3 regions of the Ottowia massiliensis genome follow, and region 2 is predicted to be linked to each of the others. Evidence: riboswitches for the same ligand, from Rfam matches in the RefSeq annotation. Region 2 holds a riboswitch; each other region holds the start of a gene.

Evidence for each region. Region 2 has a riboswitch for cobalamin ahead of C1720_RS04960 (pseudoazurin). Riboswitches for the same ligand answer to the same signal wherever they lie in the genome.
Region 1: linked by a shared signal. The riboswitch ahead of C1720_RS10040 (ribonucleoside-diphosphate reductase subunit alpha) and the one ahead of C1720_RS04960 (pseudoazurin) in region 2 are both predicted to bind cobalamin.
Region 3: linked by a shared signal. The riboswitch ahead of C1720_RS00975 (TonB-dependent receptor domain-containing protein) and the one ahead of C1720_RS04960 (pseudoazurin) in region 2 are both predicted to bind cobalamin.

The regions. Positions count from the first base shown of each region.
Region 1 is NZ_LT964854.1:2,244,949-2,247,141, reverse strand. Features, by position in the region: gene lpxA (acyl-ACP--UDP-N-acetylglucosamine O-acyltransferase) at 1-370, shown strand, start outside; cobalamin riboswitch at 436-629, shown strand; gene C1720_RS10040 (ribonucleoside-diphosphate reductase subunit alpha) at 1,048-2,193, shown strand, end outside.
Region 2 is NZ_LT964854.1:1,092,038-1,094,230, forward strand. Features, by position in the region: gene C1720_RS04950 (DnaJ C-terminal domain-containing protein) at 1-23, shown strand, start outside; gene C1720_RS04955 (chaperone modulator CbpM) at 38-355, shown strand; gene C1720_RS04960 (pseudoazurin) at 604-1,149, opposite strand; cobalamin riboswitch at 1,348-1,664, opposite strand; gene C1720_RS04965 (polysaccharide deacetylase family protein) at 1,968-2,193, opposite strand, start outside.
Region 3 is NZ_LT964854.1:248,799-250,991, reverse strand. Features, by position in the region: gene C1720_RS00980 (glycosyltransferase) at 1-88, shown strand, start outside; cobalamin riboswitch at 480-776, shown strand; gene C1720_RS00975 (TonB-dependent receptor domain-containing protein) at 871-2,193, shown strand, end outside.

The DNA.
Region 1 (2,193 bases), 1.2 Mb from region 2:
GCATATTGGCGATTGGGCCGTCATCGGCGGCATCACCGGCGTGCATCAGTACGTGCGTGTGGGCGCGCACGCCATGGCGGGTTTTCAAACCCGTCTCTCGCAAGACCTGCCGCCCTTCATCACCGCATCCGGCAATCCCGCCGCCGCCCAGGGCATCAACGTCGAGGGCCTGCGCCGCCGGGGCTTCTCGCCAGAGCGCATCGCTGTCATCAAGCACATGTACCGCCTGATCTACCGCCAGGGCCTGCCGCTGGATGCCGCCCGGCAGGCCATCCAGGCGCAGTCCGCCAGCGGTGATGCCGATATGGCCGCAGACGCCCGCCTCATGCTCGGCTTTCTCGCCAATGCCAGCCGTGGCATCGTGCGCTGAAGCCGCCGCGCGGCGCTTTCGCCCGTGCCACAATCCGCGCCGCTCGCCAGCCATCTTCCAGACGGCTGGCGTTCTGCCTGACAGGTGCTCCACGGCCATGCCACGGAGTTAAACGGGAAGCAGGTAAACCAAGCCTGCGCTGCCCCCGCAACGGTCAGCGGATCAGCAACGCTGCCAAGAACCCGTTCAATGCCTGTCCGTGAGAGAACCCGGCCGTCGAACCGCCCTGAAAGCCACCGGCCCTTTTTGCTATTGATTCAATAGTATGAGGTCCCGTAAGAATGTGCGATAAAGGCGTTTTCATGGCCCTGAATTTGCTCTCAAAAGCGAAGTAAAACGCGCCAGCTCCGGGCCGCGCCCGGCTTGCGTCTTCGCGCTCACGGACAGGTGGTGAACAGGTTCTGAAGCCCGCGCGCGCCATGCGCAAAGGCGGTCACTGCCCCCTTCATGGGGCGGGAAGGCCCGGCGGCCTTGCGCCAGCGCCCTCATGAAGGGGCATCTGGCAATCCGCAAGCCCGGATACCGGCCTGCCTGGCATGGCTGTCGGCGGCTGCGGGTGTGCGGCGGGCCGGACGGGTTTCGCTCCTGGCCCAACGCGCCTGCTTTGGCCCCAACCCTGTCCGCGCCAGCTCTGCCTTGCCCCGGCTTTGTGCAAATCCATTCACGGGGAGAGCGCATTGCTCAAAACCATCATCAAGCGCGACGGGCGCGAAGAACCCTTCATACCCGCCAAAGTCAACAGCTGGTCCATCTGGGCCAGCGAGCAGCTGGGCGAGCGGGTGGACTGGTCCTCCGTCGTCATGGAGGCGATGAGCCACTTTGGCGACAAAACCACCAGCCAGGACCTGCAAAGGCAGCTCATCAAAATCTGCGTGCAGAAAAAAAGCTGGCCCTACAGCCTCATGGCCGGGCGGCTTTACGCTGCTGTCACGCGCAAGGAAATCTACGGCAGCAGCACGCACATGCCCACCATTCGCGCCGTGCAGCAAAAACTGGCCGCAGCGGGCCTGATGCGCGAGCTGGACTACAGCGAAGACGAATACGCGCAAATCGAAAAATTCATCGATCACGCGCGCGATTTTGAATATGCCTATTCACAAATCCTGCAATTGCGCAAGAAATACGCGCTCATGAACCGCGTCACGCGGCAGGAATATGAATCGCCCCAGTTCATCTACATGCGCATGGCCATGGCGCTGGCTGAAGACGAGCCGCGCGAAGAGCGCCTCAAGCACATCGTCAATTGGTACAACCATTTTTCATACAACCGCATCAACGCCCCCAGCCCCAATTACATCAACCTGGGCACGCGGCTCAATGGCTACGCTTCCTGCTGCGTTTACAAGGCAGGCGACAGCCTGCATTCGCTGGCCATTGGCGACCATATTGCGTATGAAATGACGGGCATGAGCGCCGGCATCGGCGGCATGATTTCCACGCGCACGCTGGGCGATCCGGTGCGCGGCGGCGTCATTTCGCACCAGGGCAAACTGCCGTATTACCGCGCGCTGGCTTTTGCCACCAAAGCCAACCAGCAGGCCGGGCGCGGCGGCGCCTGCACCAGCTACTACTCGGCGTTTGACCCTGAAAACACCACCATCGCCCTGCTGCAAAACCCCATGTCCACCGAAGACAAGAAAATCCGGGAGCTGCATTTCGGCGTCATGTACAACCGCCTTTTCACCAAAAAAGCGGCGCGCAATGAAGAGGTTTTTCTCTTTACCGAATATTCGGCGCCTGATTTGTGGCACGCCATGTTTTCGGGCGACCAGGACCATTTCGAGGCGCTTTATGAAGCCTACGAGAAAAATCCCGATTTCCCA
Region 2 (2,193 bases):
ACTTCAATCCGCGCCGAGCCTGAAGGAGAGAACACGCATGCAAACCCTTTTTGACGACACCCTTGCCAGCGCCGCCCAGTTGATGACCGATGACGCGCTCGACCCGCAAACCCTGGCCGGCGGCTGCCAGATGACGCTCGAATGGGTCAGCGCCCGCGTGCAGGCCGGCGTGCTGGAGCCGGTGAGCGGCGACAGCGCTGCCACCTGGCGCTTTGCCAGCGCCGCCCTCACCCGCGCGCGCCGCATCGCCCACCTGGAGCGCGCCTTTGACGCCGACCCCCAGCTGGCAGCGCTTGCCGCCGACCTGATGGAAGAAGTGGCCCGCCTGCGCCGCCTGCTGCCGCAGGCCGGATAAAGCGGCCGCCCCGCCTTGGGCCTCAACCCTTTTCCCAAGCCGCAGCCAGCGTGGGCGGCTGAAAGGCGGGGCGGAACTTTCAGCGCAAAAACAGGAGCAAATTCAGAGGGGCAAAAATACCGCATGGCGCAGTCTCCATCGTGACCTCAAGCTATGGATTTGGGAGCAAATACGGTGCTGGCCTTCCGGCCATTTCCGTGCCCCCCTTTTTCACTGCCGCCTGCTGCTCTTCTTCACCCGCGCGCGGCTCACTTGCCAGCCTGCTGGGCGCGGGCGGCAATTTCGTGGAAGCGCTTTTGCGCGGCGGCGGGCACTTCGGGCGGAATCTGCATTTGCTGCGGGCCGGGGCCGTCGCCCACGCGGATGAGCATGACCATGCCCATGGTGTAGTGCGGCATGCAGCGCACGCCGTAGAGGCCCGGCTGCTCGAAGGCCACCTCGATTTCCTCGTTGATCTTGCCCGTGAAGGACGGCGCGCCTTCGGGAGCCATGCCGGGAATGGAGGCAGCGTTGTGACCGTTGTGAACAGCGAGAAATTTCACCTTGTCGCCAGGGGCGATGTGCAGATAGTCCGGCTCGAAGGGCATGGGGCCGGTGGCGTTGCGGTTGAGCATCTTCACCTCCCATGTTTTGGCCCAGGCGGGCGCGGGCGCGTGCGCGGCGCAGGCCAGCGCGAGGAGCGCGAAAGCGTTGAAAAGCCAGCGCGAACGGCGATGGAAATGGCGGCGGGAATGACTGTGGATGAGGCCACGGGCGGACTGCGCCACAAAGGCCGGGGGTAAAGCGTGGAACATGCGCTGATCTCCTGGCCGCCCGCTTCTCCCGCGAGCGGCGTGGGTTGCCAAAAGGCAGCGCAGGCGGGAGCAAAAGCGCGGTCAGGGCCGGGCAGCGCGAAAGTCATGCGGGACGGCGGCGCGGCAAACGGCGCGCGCCTTGCGGCATGGCAGGTGCATGGGCCTTGGCCGGCCAGCCGCACGCCCGCAGCCGCCGACGGAAAGGCTTGAGGGCAGGCCGGTATCCGGGCTTGCGGACCGCCGCAGGCGGCGCGCGGCTTCTGGCGAAAGCGCGCCTGGCTTGCTGCGAGGCCCCGGCCTTCCCGCGCCAGCCCTGAATAGCTCAGGGCAAGAAGCGCAGTGGCTGCCGCGCGCGAGGGGCGCGCTGGCTGTCGGGGTTTGGTTTCCGCTGACCGTTGCGGGGGCAGCGCAGGCTTTGCGGCCCGGGCGCATGCCGTTGCGGCATGGCCTGAAGACGCGCACCTGCTTCCCGTTTAACCCTTTGACCGCAAGAAAGCAGCCTTGGGGCACCTGTCAAGCTGGCCGCCGCCCTTTTCGCATGCGATGGCGCATGGGAGCAAGGCGGCGGCCGGGGGCGATTGTGGCGCAGCGCGGCCCGCCGCCAGGCGGCGCCAGCGCCTGCGCGGCGGTATTCGCTTCAGAAAAAGAAGCAAATTAAAGGGGTAGAAAACAGCGTTTGCGCTCTTTCCACTAGGACATCACGCTATGGATTCAGAAGCAAATTGACGTTTCTCTTTCCGCCGCCTGTTGCGCTGACGGCCGTGACAGGCACAAAAAAAGCCTGCCGGGAGAGGGCAGGCTTTGGTGGCGGGGGCGGCTCAGCGGTTGGGCCGGTCGGCCGGGGTGGCGGGGCGGGGCACTTGTTCGATGAATTTGCGGGCGATGGCGTCGCGGCGCATGAAGACGGCGTCTTTCTTGGACTGCGCGTAGCGGATGAATTCGGCCAGGCCGTTGGCGCGGGCGGGGTTGCCGGTGATGCGCGGGTGCAGGCCGATGGACATCATGCGGCCGCAGTCGTCGCCGTCGTCGAGCAGCTGGTCAAGC
Region 3 (2,193 bases), 840 kb from region 2:
TGAGCGCGTGCTGGCGGGCGAAGCCCTCAATCCGGCGCCGCCCGTGGCGCAAGGGCTGGAGCCTGTGCCCCGGCGGCTGCGGGCGTGAGAGCTTGCGCCCACGGACAGCGTGCCAACAGGCTCCGAAAGACGGCGCCCTTCACGCCAGGCCCATGAACATGCCATCGCGCTGCCGCAGGCAAAAGGAAAGCAGCAAGAAGCAGCCAGCTCCCGCCCAGTCCGTTCACAACCTGCATGAGAAGGCGAGACCAAGCGCGAAAAAGGAAGAAGGAAAGGGCAGAATTTGCTTCCAAATTTGGAGCGTGATGTCCTAGTGGAACCTGCGCAAGAGCCGTTTTTCAACCCTTCAGATTTGCTCCTGTTTTCAATGCACCCTGCGGCTTTGCCAAAGCAATGGATGGAGCGCTTTCCACGCGGGCCGGCCCTTGCCGCCCTGCTTTTCAGGGTAATCCGCAGCAACGTTTTCCTTGAACAGCTTCTTACAATCTGACGCTGTTGGTGCCTGCGCTGCCGTTCTGGCGGCGCGGTTCAACGGGAAGCAGGAAGGCCCCGGAACTTCGTTTCCAAAGCCCAACCTGCGCTGCCCCCGCAACGGTAAGCGGCATGCGGCGCGGCCAGAACCTGTTCAGGGTTTTGATCGCGCTGCAGCTTCGTTCCCACCCTCGCCACGGCCTTGGCGTGCCTGCTTTGCTTGCAGGCGGCGCGCCTGCAAGCCGGAAGGCCGGGCGCGAAGGCAAGCCGCCAGCCCGGATCCCGGCCAACAACAGGTGGCCCGCGCGCGGCGCAACAGCGCTGCCGCGCGCGGGCCGTGATTGCCCTTCATGCTGGCGGGGAAGCCAGCCGGGGCTGTTTCTCAAGCTGTTTTTCCTCATGACTTCTCGCCTTTATCCGCCTGCGCGCGCTTCGGCGCTGGCCGCTGCCTGCCTGCTGGCCGCCGCCCCCGCTGTTGCCGCTGCCGCTGGCGGCCACGATGAACGCTCTTCTTCCTCTTCTTCCACCTTGCCTGACGTGGCGGTGACCACCACCCGCAGCACGCAGCCGCTCACCGACGTGCTGGCCGATTTCACGCTGATTGACGAGCGGCAGATTGCCCAAAGCGGCGCGGCCACCGTGGCCGACATGCTGGCGCGCCAGCCGGGGCTGGAGATGACGCGCAACGGCGGCCCGGGCACGGCCACTTCCGTGATGATGCGCGGCGCCGAGAGCCGCTTTATCGCCGTGTATGTGGACGGCGTGCGCATGGACTTGCAAATTGGCGGCGCGCCGTGGGAGGCGCTGCCGCTGGCGCAGGTGGAGCGCATTGAAATCGTGCGCGGCCCGGCGGCGGCCGTGTATGGCTCTGACGCCATTGCGGGCGCAGTGCAAATCTTCACCCGGCGCGCCGCGCGCGAGGGTTTTGCGCCCTACGCTGGCGTGGGCGCGGGCAGCCGGGGGCTGTGGAAGGCCGATGCGGGCTTTGCCGTCAAAAACGGCGCGGCCGATTACGCGCTGGGCGCGTCGCACGAGCAGGCCAAGGGCTACAGCGTGCGCACCGGCGGCAACCCCGACCGCGACGGCTGGCGCAACACCAACGCCAGCGCCAGCGCGGGCTATCAGCTGAGTGACCAGCACCGCCTGCAAGCCAGCGCCTTGTGGGGTCGCATGAAGGCGCAGTACGACGACTTCACTTCCAGCCCCGCCAGCTGGGCCGATGACTGGGGCGACAACCGTGTGCAAACGCTCGCTGGCACCTGGGCCGCCCAGTGGAGCCGCGCCTGGCGCACCACCGCCACCCTCAGCCACGCGGGCCAGCGCTATGAAACGCGGCCATCGCCCTACCTGAACAAAACGCGCCAGCGCACCGCCCAGCTGCACAGCGAATGGCGCGAAGGTCCGCACCTGGCCGCCGCCACGCTGGAGCGCCGCCATGACCATCTGGAAAACGACCCCATCGTCCGCAGCCGCCACCAGACCTCGCTCAATTTCATCTACGGCTTCAGCCACGGCCCGCACACCCTGCAAGCCAATTTGCGGCGCGAAGACGACAGCGACTTTGGCGGCCACACCGGCGGCAGCCTGGCCTACGGCTGGCGCTTTGCGCCCGAATGGCGCGTGAGCGCCGCCGCCGGGCGCGCCCTGCGCATGCCCACGCTCTACCAGCGCTTCAGCCAATACGGGCAGGCGGGCCTCAAGCCTGAAACGGGCCGCAACGTG